Regions from separate parts of the Enterobacter sp. UPMP2061 genome, predicted to be linked through region 2. Evidence: predicted binding sites of a transcription regulator. Region 2 holds the regulator's gene; the other holds the start of a gene.

Region 1 (6,888 bases), on a different contig from region 2:
AGCAGGAAGGTAAAGTGTTCTTCGGCGCGTGGGTCGAAATTGAAAACGACAGCGGCGACACCCTGCGTTTTCGTATCGTCGGCTACGATGAAATTTTCGGGCGTAAGGATTACATTTCTATCGACTCACCCATGGCCCGCGCCCTGCTGAAAAAAGAGGTAGGCGATTTAGCCGTTGTCCAGACGCCTGCGGGTGAAGCAAGCTGGTACGTCAACGAAATCGAGTATGTTAAATAGTCCGAGAGCGCCCTCCCCGGCTGGCATTTTTTGGTGTCAGCCCGTATAACTATCCCCCTGATTTTCGATCCACAAGATGAACTGACCATGATGAAAGAGTCGCTCTGCCGCATTATTGCGGGTGAACTTCAGGCCAGAGCCGAACAGGTAGAAGCTGCCGTTCGCCTGCTTGATGAAGGGAACACCGTGCCGTTTATTGCACGTTATCGTAAGGAAGTCACCGGCGGTCTGGATGACACGCAGCTGCGAAACCTGGAGACCCGTCTGGGCTATCTGCGCGAGCTGGAAGACCGACGTCAGGCGATCCTCAAATCTATCGGCGAGCAGGGCAAGCTGACCAGTGACCTGGAAAAAGCCATTAACGGTACCCTGAGTAAAACCGAGCTCGAAGACCTCTATCTGCCGTACAAACCGAAGCGCCGCACGCGCGGGCAGATTGCGATCGAAGCCGGCCTTGAGCCACTGGCCGATCTGCTGTGGAACGAGCCGTCTCACGATCCGGAAACCGAAGCCGCCAAATTTATCGACGCCGATAAAGGCGTAGCGGACACCAAAGCCGCGCTGGACGGCGCGCGCTATATTCTGATGGAGCGCTTCGCCGAAGACGCGGCGCTGCTGGCCAAAGTGCGTGATTACCTGTGGAAGAACGCGCATATCGTCTCCACCGTGGTGTCCGGCAAAGAGGAAGAAGGCGCGAAATTCCGCGACTACTTCGATCACCACGAACCCATTTCTACCGCGCCGTCTCACCGCGCGCTGGCGATGTTCCGCGGCCGTAACGAAGGCGTGCTGCAACTCTCCCTGAATGCCGATCCACAGTTTGACGAGCCGCCAAAAGAGAGCCACTGCGAGCAGATCATTATCGACCATCTGGGCCTGCGCCTGAACAACGCCCCGGCGGACAGCTGGCGCAAAGGCGTGGTGAGCTGGACCTGGCGCATCAAGGTGCTGATGCACCTCGAAACCGAGCTGATGGGCACCGTGCGCGAGCGCGCCGAAGACGAAGCGATCAACGTCTTCGCCCGTAACCTGCACGACCTGCTGATGGCGGCGCCAGCTGGCCTGCGCGCCACCATGGGTCTCGATCCGGGTCTGCGTACCGGCGTGAAGGTGGCCGTGGTTGACGGCACCGGCAAGCTGGTTGCCACCGACACCATTTACCCGCACACCGGTCAGGCAGCGAAAGCGGCTGTCGTCGCCGCCGCGCTGTGCGAGAAGTACAACGTTGAGCTGGTTGCCATCGGTAACGGTACGGCGTCCCGCGAAACTGAACGTTTCTATCTCGACGTGCAGAAGCAGTTCCCGAAAGTGACGGCGCAGAAAGTGATCGTCAGTGAAGCGGGGGCATCTGTCTATTCCGCCTCGGAACTGGCAGCGCAGGAGTTCCCGGATCTGGACGTTTCCCTGCGCGGCGCGGTCTCTATCGCCCGTCGTTTACAGGATCCGCTGGCGGAGCTGGTGAAGATTGACCCGAAATCCATCGGCGTGGGCCAGTATCAGCACGACGTGAGCCAGACGCAGCTGGCGCGTAAGCTGGATGCGGTAGTGGAAGACTGCGTTAACGCCGTCGGCGTGGACCTGAACACCGCTTCCGTTCCCCTGCTGACCCGCGTGGCGGGCCTGACCCGTATGATGGCGCAGAATATCGTCGCCTGGCGTGATGAGAACGGTCAGTTCCAGAACCGCCAGCAGTTGCTGAAGGTGAGCCGTCTGGGGCCGAAAGCATTTGAGCAGTGCGCGGGCTTCCTGCGCATCAACCACGGCGATAACCCGCTGGATGCCTCTACCGTTCACCCGGAAGCGTACCCTGTTGTTGAGCGCATCCTGGCCGCCACCCGGCAAGCGCTGAAAGACCTGATGGGCGACAGCAGCGCGCTGCGTAACCTGAAAGCGGTGGATTTCACCGACGAACAGTTCGGCGTGCCGACGGTCACTGACATCATCAAAGAGCTGGAAAAACCGGGCCGCGATCCGCGTCCTGAGTTTAAAACCGCGACCTTTGCTGAGGGCGTAGAAACCATGAACGACCTGCTGCCGGGCATGGTGCTGGAGGGGGCGGTAACCAACGTCACCAACTTTGGCGCGTTTGTGGATATCGGCGTGCATCAGGATGGTCTGGTGCATATCTCTTCCCTCGCCGACAAGTTCGTTGAAGATCCGCACACCGTGGTCAAAGCGGGCGACATCGTGAAGGTGAAAGTGCTGGAAGTGGATCTCCAGCGCAAGCGTATTGCCCTGACCATGCGTCTGGACGAGCAGCCGGGCGACACTAACGCACGCCGTGGCGGTAATGGCGGTGGCCGTGAACAGCAGCGTCCGGCAGCGAAAGCCGCGAAGCCACGCGGACGTGACGCACAGACGGCGGGCAACAGCGCGATGATGGATGCGCTGGCAGCGGCGATGGGTAAGAAACGCTAATGCTGCAAATGCCCGGTGGCGCGACGCTTACCGGGCCTACGGTTTTGTAGGCCGGGCAAACGCAGTGCCGCCCGGCAAGCAGGCCGCAGGGAATTAAAATAAATATGTTGTATCCATATTTAAACCACGAATTATCACCTCATTAACAAATAGCCCTCTTTTTATTTTCACCTCAATTTCGAAAATATTGAGCAAGGTCAAGCAGACCGCAAATTAATACGATTAACAACATCCCGTCACATTTTTATTATTGCTGATAAAAACTATTCTCATTATCATCGCAGTGTAGATTATTTAACCTATCGTGGAATCAGGCGCTATGCAATTCACTCCAGACAGTGCGTGGAAAATTATCGGTTTTACCCGTGAGATAAGCCCGGCCTATCGGCAGAAGCTCCTGTCACTGGGCATGCTACCCGGCTCATCATTCCAGGTTGTGCGCGTTGCGCCGTTGGGCGATCCAGTTCATATCGAAACCCGACGCGTTAATCTGGTTCTGCGTAAAAAAGATCTCGCATTAATTGAAATTGAATCTTTATCCCGTTAACAAGCCAGCGGTTTCAGTGAGTCTACTACAATGAAAAAATTAACTATTGGCTTAATTGGCAATCCTAATTCCGGCAAGACAACCTTATTTAATCAGTTAACTGGCGCACGCCAGCGTGTGGGAAATTGGGCAGGCGTGACGGTTGAACGCAAAGAAGGCCAGTTCACCACGACAGATAATCAGGTCACGCTGGTTGATTTACCGGGGACCTATTCCCTCACCACGATTTCATCCCAGACCTCTCTCGATGAGCAAATTGCCTGCCACTATATTCTGAGCGGCGACGCGGATCTGCTTATCAACGTGGTGGATGCCTCTAACCTCGAACGAAATCTGTATCTCACGTTACAGCTGCTGGAGCTGGGTATTCCCTGCATCGTGGCGCTTAACATGCTCGACATCGCGGAGAAGCAAAAGCTGCGCATCGACGTCGATGCCCTCTCCGCCCGTCTGGGCTGCCCGGTGGTTCCGCTGGTTTCCACCCGCGCTCGCGGCATTGACGCCCTGAAGCTGGCGATTGACCGCCACACGGGCAATGCCGACGTCGAACTGGTGCACTACGCCCAGCCGCTGCTGCGCGAAGCCGGGCAGCTGGCGCAGGAGATGGATAACAGCATGCCCGCCAGACAACGTCTGTGGCTTGGCCTGCAAATGCTGGAAGGCGATATCTACAGCCGCGCCTACGCAGGCGATGCGGCGGATAAGCTGGATGTCGCACAGGCTCGCCTTAGCGACGAGCTGGATGACCCGGCCCTGCACATTGCGGATGCGCGCTATCAGGCCATCGCCGCTATCTGTGACGTGGTCAGCAATGCATTAACCGCTGAACCCAGCCGCTTCACCGCCGCCGTGGATAAAATTGTGCTCAACCGCTTCCTCGGTTTACCGATCTTTTTACTGGTGATGTATGTGATGTTCCTGCTCGCCATTAACATCGGCGGTGCATTACAACCTATCTTTGATGGCGGCTCTGTCGCTATCTTCGTGCACGGTATTCAGTGGCTGGGCTACACCCTCCACTTCCCGGAATGGTTGACCATCTTCCTTGCGCAGGGGATCGGCGGCGGGATCAATACCGTCCTGCCGCTGGTGCCGCAGATCGGCATGATGTACCTGTTCCTCTCCTTCCTTGAGGATTCCGGTTACATGGCGCGCGCCGCCTTCGTGATGGACCGCCTGATGCAGGCGCTGGGGCTGCCGGGCAAATCCTTCGTGCCGCTGATTGTCGGCTTTGGCTGTAACGTGCCGTCAGTCATGGGCGCGCGTACGCTGGATGCCCCGCGCGAACGCCTGATGACCATCATGATGGCGCCGTTCATGTCCTGCGGCGCGCGGCTGGCGATCTTCGCGGTCTTTGCCGCGGCGTTCTTTGGTCAGGAAGGAGCGCTGGCCGTCTTCTCCCTGTATGTGCTGGGTATCGTGATGGCTATTCTCACCGGCCTGATGCTGAAGCACACCATCATGCGTGGCGAAGCGTCGCCGTTCGTGATGGAACTGCCGGTTTATCACGTTCCGCATCTGAAAAGCCTGATTATTCAGACATGGCAGCGCCTGAAGGGCTTCGTTCTGCGCGCCGGTAAGGTGATTGTGGTGGTCAGCATTTTCCTGAGCGCCCTGAACAGCTTCACTCTGAGCGGCCAGGCCGCGGACAACATTAATGACTCTGCCCTGGCCTCCGTCAGCCGGATCATTACGCCGGTCTTCAAACCGATTGGCGTTCAGGAAGACAACTGGCAGGCAACCGTGGGCCTGTTCACCGGCGCGATGGCAAAAGAGGTGGTTGTCGGCACCCTGAACACGCTTTACACCGCGGAAAACATCCAGGAAGAGGAGTTTAATCCGGCAGCGTTCAACCTCGGCGATGAACTGCTTGGCGCGGTGGAAGAAACCTGGCAGAGCCTGAAAGACACCTTCAGCCTGAGCGTACTGGCGAACCCGATTGAAGCCAGCAAAGGCGACGGCGAAATGGCGACCGGAGCAATGGGCGTGATGGGCCAGAAATTTGGCAGCGCGTCGGCGGCCTACAGCTACCTGATCTTCGTCCTGCTCTATATTCCGTGCATCTCGGTCATGGGCGCCATTGCCCGTGAGTCCAGCCGCGGCTGGATGGGCTTCTCCATTCTGTGGGGGCTGAACATTGCCTACTCGCTGGCGACCGTGTTTTATCAGGCCGTCAATTACAGCCAGCATCCGCGCTACAGCCTGGTCTGTATCCTCGCGGTGATCCTGTTTAACGTGATGGTGATTGGCCTGCTGCGCCGGGCGCGTAGCCGCGTTGACGTTAACCTGCTGGCAACGCGCAAAACCCCGACGACCTGCTGTAGCAGCCCTGCGGGCGACTGTCACTGAGGGGAAAAAAGATGGCATCGTTGATTCAGGTTCGTGACTTACTGGCGTTACAGGGGCGAATGGAGGCGAAGCAGCTCAGCCTCAGCCTGCATACGCCGCAGCCGATGATCGATGCCATGCTGGAAAGGCTGGAGGCCATGGGGAAAGCCGTGCGCATTCAGGAAGAGCCGGACGGTTGTCTGTCCGGCAGTTGTAAGAGTTGTCCTGAAGGTAAAGCCTGTCTCAGGGAGTGGTGGACGCTTCGCTGATAAAACCGGACAGCGCCGAACAAAACTCAGCAGGATGAGAGATGAACGGCGCATGTGCCGCTTTGGCAACCACCATTGATTTACTCTCCGGCCACAGCGCATCCAGCAGCGGAACCACCTTGCGCGGAACCAGTCCATCCAGATAGCCATAAATACGCAGATGCGGCACCGTTAACGACGCCAGCGGCTCGCGCAGATCGGCCGTTTTCAGGATTTCCAGCCCTCCGTTCAGCACCTCAACCTCCGGCATCGGCAGAGAAAGCACCGTCTGCTTCAGCGTCCGCGCATCCTGACGGGCGGTTTCTGTTCCCATCGTCTGTAATGCCAGGAAACGCTCCACCGTCCGCTGGAAGTCTTCGCTCAGCTGATGCTGGAACCCGGCCAGCACCTCAGGTTTGATGCCCGGCCACGCCTCGCGGGCGCTGAAACAGGGTGATGAGGCCACGGTCACCAGCGCCTGGACCCGTTCAGGATGGCGCAGCGCAATCTGGCTTGCCACCAGCCCGCCCAGGCTCCAGCCGAGCCAGACGGCTTTTTGCGGCGTCGCCTCCAGAACCTGCTCCGCCATGTCGTCGAGCGTCATCGCGCCGTAGCCGTGGCTACGTCCATAGCCCGGTAGATCCACCAGGTGTACCGTGAATTGCGAGGCCAGTTCCTCACTTATGCAACGCCACACTTCGGCGTTCAGTCCCCATCCGTGCAGCAGCACAAGATGACAATTTCCCGTCCCAACGGTCTGCCACCACAGCGTCTTCATCAGTTAACGTTCTCTTTTTTCACATGGAGGTTGCGTATGCTAACAGTGCCCGGCTTGTGCTGGCTATGCCGAATGCCACTTGCGATGAGCGCGTGGGGCGTCTGTTCCGTTTGCACGCGAGCGCTGGGTTACCTGAAGGGCTGTCCGCAATGCGGCTTGCCTGCCGTAAGCCAGACGCTCCCCTGCGGCCGTTGCCTGAAAAAAGCGCCGCCGTGGAGCGCGCTGGTGGCGGTAGATGATTACGTTTTGCCGCTGAGTCGTCTGGTTCATCAGTTTAAGTTTTCCAGCCAGACTGCACTGGCGCAGCCCCTGGCACGCCTGTTGTTACTGGCG
Region 2 (6,888 bases):
GTCAAACCAGGTTGGCGGCAAAAGTCAGATTAAACTGGATCCTTGCCCCCGGGCGGCAGAATGGTCAACATGATACCCTAACCTGACAAACCTAAAAAAAGAACTTTGCCATGAAATTGAATACCCGAGCGCAAACTGCACAATCGCCGAACAATAATTCTCCCATCGTACTGGTTCACGGCCTGTTTGGTAGCCTGGATAATCTGGGTGTGCTTGCGCGCGATTTAGTGGCCGATCACGCGATCCTCCAGGTTGATATGCGCAATCACGGTCTTTCTGGGCGCTCGGAGGAGATGACCTACGCAGCCATGGCGCAGGATCTGCGGGACACCCTCGATGCGAATAATATCCAGAAAGCGACGCTTATCGGGCATTCAATGGGCGGCAAAGCGGTGATGGCGCTCACTGCGCTGGCCCCTGAGCGAATTTCCGGGCTGGTGGTCATCGACGTTGCGCCCGTCAATTACGACGTTCGCCGTCACGATGAGATTTTTGCCGCCATCAATGCGGTCACCGAAGCGGGTGTCGCAACCCGCCAGCAGGCGGCTGCCGTTATGCGTGAGCATCTTGATGAGGAAGGCGTGGTCCAGTTCCTGCTGAAATCGTTTGTTGACGGACAATGGCGCTTTAACGTCCCGGTATTGTGGGATCAGTATTCGCATATTGTGGGCTGGGAAACCGTCCCCGCCTGGCCGCACCCTACCCTTTTTATTCGCGGCGGCAACTCCCCTTACGTCACTGATGCATACCGTGACACGCTGCTGGCGCAATTCCCGCAGGCTCGCGCTCACGTTATTGCGGGTGCCGGGCACTGGGTACACGCGGAAAAACCGGATGCCGTCCTGCGCGCCATTCGCCGCTATCTTACTGATACAGCGAATTGATTAAAAAGCCAGCGACCGGAAGACGACGGGCTTCCAGTCGTTGGCGTGTGGATTTGGGTGATGTATGATGGCGCGCTTATCGCCCGGGCATTAGCAGGGCGGCGTGTTTCCCCCGAAGTCTCAGAATCATGGCCAAAGAACAAACGGACCGTACGACACTAGATCTGTTCGCGAATGAGCGTCGACCGGGACGACCGAAAACGAATCCGCTTTCGCGCGATGAACAGCTGCGTATCAATAAACGCAACCAGCTTAAACGCGATAAAAATCGTGGGCTTAAGCGTGTCGAACTGAAGCTGAATGCCGATGCCGTCGATGCGCTTAACGAGTTAGCTGACGCGCGCAACATCAGCCGCAGCGAACTGATCGAAGAGATGCTGATCGCCCAGCTTGAGACGTTACGCGGCAAGGCGTGAGTCAGAAAATCCCCAATATTACCTTTTTCATGTAGCACAGAGTGCAGTCCTGCGTGATAGCTGTTTCCGCAGGGTTGCCTGTTCTGCTATTATTGCCCTTATCCGTGGACAATTTGCGCCACCATACCATTAAGTTTCAAGAGGTTATTTTACTCATGGCAATCATCGGCATTTTCTTTGGCAGTGATACCGGCAATACTGAAAATATCGCAAAAAACATTCAAAAACAGCTCGGTAAAGACGTTGCTGATGTGCATGACATCGCCAAGAGCAGCAAAGAAGATCTCGAGGGCTATGACATCCTGCTGCTGGGCATCCCGACCTGGTACTACGGTGAAGCACAGTGTGACTGGGACGATTTCTTCCCGACGCTGGAAGAAGTAGACTTCAACGGCAAGCTGGTTGCCCTGTTTGGCTGTGGCGATCAGGAAGACTATGCTGAGTATTTCTGTGATGCGCTGGGCACTATTCGCGACATCATTGAGCCACGCGGTGCGGCGATCGTCGGTCACTGGCCAACGGCGGGTTACCATTTCGAAGCGTCCAAAGGTCTGGCAGATGACGATCACTTCGTTGGCCTGGCCATTGATGAAGACCGTCAGCCAGAGCTGACCGCTGAGCGTGTAGAAAAATGGGTTAAGCAGGTTCGTGAAGAGCTGAACCTGGACGATATCCTTAACGCCTGATATCCCTGCGGCGCAACTCCGGTTGCGCCCGTTTTCCAGGTAAAACCGATTAAATTAATTGCTACAAACTTTTAACTTTTTCGCCCAGACCTGTACAATATCCCCCTGGTAAAAAGTGGGTGCCATCGAACAAGTTTGTTGGTGATACCACGTTTTTATAAGCATACTTTGCTTGAGACTTGCAGTTTTCATTTAGCCATGGCAGTTCTATAATGAGACGCATTATCCCAAGTGCATTTTCTGTCACTTCTTCTTTTGAAGTGAATCGTTTAGCAACAGGACAGATTCCGCATGACTGACAACAATACCGCATTAAAGAAAGCTGGCCTGAAAGTAACGCTTCCTCGGTTAAAAATCCTTGAAGTGCTTCAGGGGCCAGACAATCACCATGTCAGTGCGGAAGACCTTTATAAGCGTCTTATCGATATGGGTGAAGAGATTGGGCTGGCAACCGTCTATCGTGTGCTGAACCAGTTTGATGACGCGGGCATTGTTACTCGTCATAATTTCGAAGGCGGTAAATCCGTGTTCGAGCTGACTCAGCAGCATCACCACGATCACCTGATCTGCCTCGACTGTGGCAAGGTCATTGAATTTAGCGATGATTCCATTGAATCACGCCAGCGTGAAATCGCCGCCCGTCATGGCATCCGCCTGACCAACCACAGCCTGTACCTGTACGGTCACTGCGCTGAAGGCGATTGCCGCGAAGACGACCACGCGCACGACGCGAAATAATATCGTGTTCATACTCTGAGCCAGCCGTAAGGTTGGCTTTTTTTTGCCTGAAAAAAGTCCGGTGGCGCTGCGCTTACCGGGCCTACGGGCTGTGACACCGTTGTAGGCCCGGTAAGCGCAGCGCCACCGGGCATAAAGCAACTTATTTATTGTTATTGCGAATCTCGTCCCAGATCTTATCGCAACGCTTCGCCACTTCCTGATCGTTACCGCTTTTCCGCGCCTGGATACAGGCCTGGTAATCCATCACGCGAACATTTTCCTGCGTCGCAAACTGCTCATGCGCTTTCTCTTTTTTCAGCACATTCAGCACGCTCTGGCAGGCTTCAATCTTCTCTGGCGATCCTTGTGCTGTATTGATGCAGGCGCTATACGCCTCCTTCAGACGGGAGTCTTCTTTCTGCGCCTGATCCTGCGCACACGCCACCAGCCCCGATGCCAGCAGCGCAACGATTACCATTTTTTTCATCATATGCAGTCTCCATGCAGGCGGGATTTCGCCCGCCTGCGTATTCATCAGAAGATTGTGAATGGCGCAATGACCATGAATTTCACGTCACGTTCATCCTGGAAGATGTTGCCGTAACCGCCCGCGTAGCTCGGGATATCGGAGTGGTTGTCATACTGGGTGAAGTGCAGTTTGAACATCGTGCCTTTCGCACGGCCCTCCTGAAGGGTGTAAATCGCATCCAGACTGTATGAAGACTCTTTCAGACGGTAATTCGGATCGTAGTAGGCGTCTGGCGTAGCCATATCTGCTGGCTTCGCGTCCCAGGCGTACGCGTAGGACGCACCCACTGCCCAGCCAGGCAGGTTCCAGTTCTTCAGGTCATACATTGCGCCGAAGAAGACCGCCTTTTCGCCGTCGGCGTTGAAGTCAGAGCGGTTATCCCACCAGATATCCAGACGACCATTGGAAGAGGCGTAGGTTGGCGTCATACGTTGCAGGAAGTAGCCCTGCTGCCCTTCTGCCTTGACCCATGTTCCCTCCAGACGTAAATCAACCTGACCTACCTTGTAGCCGAAGGTCAACGCCTGTAACCACGCGGTGCCGTCATAGATATCATTTACGCTGCCATCACTGACTTTGTCGCGCGTACCGTAGAACTGATAGCTGGTGCTCAGCGGGCTACCCGCGATATCAAATTTGTAGCTGGCTTTAGCAAAGTACTGATCGATATAGCCTTCAGCCTGACCAAAAGCAGCTTCCAGCACCAGATCGTTTTTGAAGTCGTACTTCGCCCCCAGCGAGTGGAGATAATCAACTTTGGTTTTTTTATCATTCTGATAGAACTTGTCCATCTCAATGTGCCACGGCGCTTTGTACTCGTTGGTCCACATATAGGAGAAGCTCAACGCCCCCGCATCGCCGTAGTCAAAATTAGCACCGGCTTCCGCACCCTGATAGGTACCTGGCATAAAGCTCCAGTGCGGTGCTAACAGCGTCTGGCCGGTTGGCTGGATATAACCTCCACGCGCCCAGACCGGACCATATTTGAATTTTGCAGCCGCTTTATACAGGCTGATTCCGCTTTTATCGCCGGACCAGTCTTCGTCGTAGGCTTTATTGCTGGAGGAGAACGCAATTTCGTTCGGATGGCCGCTGTCGCCATTTTCGGCCATTTCAATTGCGGTGAACGCTGCAATATCGATCCCGAACATATCGGCGGCATATCCCGACTGGAAATCAAGGTTAGCGTTCCAGGTCGAGTGAGAAAGGTTGGTTTTGTATTTATCTTCAGTGACGTCTTTACGGTCACGCTCACGCTGCCAGTAATAAATACCGCCCGTGAGGGTGGAATCTTCGATGAAACCTGCTGCTTTTGCCTCTGGCGCAACCACCAGGCCCGACATTGCTGTCACACCGGCGATAGCCAGCGCCAGCGCACTACGTTTGCCACTGAACGTACGCATAGATTATTCCTCTTTGACGAATTAAAACGCCTTAAACGGCGAAAAACAGAAAAGACCAAGTGGTCAGGGGTAGTCAGAAATACCCTCGAATTAACTACCGTCTTTAGGTTATTTTTCGCGACGCGAATTATCAATGCTTTTAATCAGGCAAAAGTCAGGATTATGACGAAGAGCACATATTTCGTAGTGCTTTGTAACATTTACCGGGAAGCAAGTACTGGCGGGGGAATACGCTAATTTTCAGTAAGTAACATTGATATTGTGAATATATTTTTCAGCGTTTCTGTTTTTGGAAAACAACAAACTTTTTTAAATAAAATAAGTAGCACCACATTGACCTGGAATGTTGGCTTTAATTCATCATCCCGATGCTTAACGACATGATCGTTAAATAAAAAAACGCCGCATTATGCGGCGTTTGTTTCTCATTGACCATGCCAGCGTGATTATTCGCCGATCTTAGTCCAGGTATCACGCAGACCGACGGTACGGTTAAATACCGGTTTTTCCGCCGTGCTGTAACGGCTGTCCAGGCAGAAGTAACCCTCACGTTCAAACTGGAACGCTTTACCGGCTTCAGCGGCTTTCAGAGACGGCTCGGCATACCCCTGCTTGATAATCAGCGACTCAGGGTTGATAACCGCCAGGAAGTCCTCCGCAGCACCTGGGTTAGGTACGCTGAACAGACGATCGTAGAGACGGATCTCAACCGGCAGCGCATGCTGCGCGCTCACCCAGTGGATCACACCTTTCACTTTACGGCCATCCGCCGGATCTTTACTCAGCGTCTCTGCGTCGTACGTACAGAAGATGGTCGTGATGTTACCTTCCGCATCTTTCTCTACGCGCTCGGCTTTGATCACATAGGCGTTACGCAGACGCACTTCTTTGCCCAGCACCAGACGCTTGTACTGCTTGTTCGCTTCTTCGCGGAAGTCGGCGCGATCGATCCAGATTTCACCGCTGAACGGCACGTCGCGGGTGCCCATTTCCGGTTTGTTCGGATGGTTAGGCATCGAGACCAGTTCGCTTCCACCCTGCGGATAGTTTTCGATGACCAGTTTCACTGGATCGATCACTGCCATCGCGCGCGGCGCGTTTTCGTTCAGGTCTTCGCGAATGCAGGATTCCAGAGACGCCATTTCGATGGTGTTGTCCTGCTTGGTAACGCCAATACGTTTGCAGAACTCACGAATGGACGCCGAGGTGTAGCCACGACGACGCAGGCCAGAGATGGTCGGCATACGCGGGTCGTCCCAGCCTTCAACGTGCTTGTCGGTGACCAGCAGGTTCAGCTTACGCTTGGACATCACGGTGTATTCCAGGTTCAGACGAGAGAATTCGTACTGACGCGGATGCACAGGAATGGTGATGTTATCCAGCACCCAGTCGTACAGACGACGGTTGTCCTGGAATTCCAGCGTGCACAGAGAGTGCGTAATGCCTTCCAGCGCATCGCTGATGCAGTGGGTGAAGTCGTACATCGGGTAGATGCACCACTTGTTACCGGTCTGGTGGTGTTCAGCGAACTTAATGCGGTACAGCACCGGATCGCGCATCACGATGAACGGAGACGCCATATCGATTTTGGCACGCAGACACGCTTTACCTTCTTCGAAGCCACCGGCACGCATTTTTTCAAACAGCGCCAGGTTCTCTTCCACGCTACGATCGCGGAACGGGCTGTTTTTACCAGGCTGAGTCAGCGTACCGCGGTATTCACGGATTTCGTCACCAGACAATTCGTCGACGTATGCCAGACCTTTGTTAATCAGTTCAACCGCATAGGCATACAGCTGATCGAAATAGTCTGAGGAGTAGCAGATATCGCCAGACCAGTTGAAGCCCAGCCATTGCACGTCGTTTTTAATCGACTCAACGTATTCGATGTCTTCTTTTACTGGGTTGGTGTCATCGAAACGCAGGTTGCACTGCCCCTGGTAATCTTGCGCAATACCAAAGTTCAGGCAGATCGATTTGGCGTGACCAATGTGCAGGTAGCCATTTGGCTCCGGCGGGAAACGCGTGTGGACTGTGGTGTGCTTACCACTGGCCAGATCTTCATCGATGATCTGACGAATAAAGTTACTCGGGCGGGCTTCTGCCTCACTCATCGTGGATTCCTCAAAGCGTAAACAACGTATAACGGCATATGATCTTATAAGCCGGACGTAGTGACAACCCTTAAAACGTCCCGGAAGAAAATAATGGGGGCAATTGCTGCAAAAAAAAGCGGCGGAGGATATCCCC

What was found. The regulator Fur, encoded in region 2, represses iron uptake genes when iron is present. The targets are predictions, from matches to a motif close to ATAATAATGAGAACNACTATCAA.
Region 1: feoA (ferrous iron transporter A) is a predicted target of Fur. The motif match lies at 2,911-2,933, and genes of this name have one in related genera.

What each region holds. Positions count from the first base shown of each region.
Region 1 covers NZ_JBSKJP010000008.1:58,616-65,503, forward strand. Annotated here, with positions in the region: gene greB (transcription elongation factor GreB) at 1-236, shown strand, start outside; gene ACWKXX_RS15725 (Tex family protein) at 324-2,654, shown strand; gene feoA (ferrous iron transporter A) at 2,974-3,201, shown strand; gene feoB (Fe(2+) transporter permease subunit FeoB) at 3,232-5,550, shown strand; gene feoC ([Fe-S]-dependent transcriptional repressor FeoC) at 5,562-5,798, shown strand; gene bioH (pimeloyl-ACP methyl ester esterase BioH) at 5,773-6,555, opposite strand; gene gntX (DNA utilization protein GntX) at 6,592-6,888, shown strand, end outside.
Region 2 covers NZ_JBSKJP010000001.1:414,914-421,801, reverse strand. Annotated here, with positions in the region: gene ybfF (esterase) at 111-884, shown strand; gene ybfE (LexA regulated protein) at 1,013-1,300, shown strand; gene fldA (flavodoxin FldA) at 1,456-1,986, shown strand; gene fur (ferric iron uptake transcriptional regulator) at 2,278-2,724, shown strand; gene chiQ (ChiQ/YbfN family lipoprotein) at 2,867-3,193, opposite strand; gene chiP (chitoporin ChiP) at 3,241-4,638, opposite strand; gene glnS (glutamine--tRNA ligase) at 5,085-6,752, opposite strand.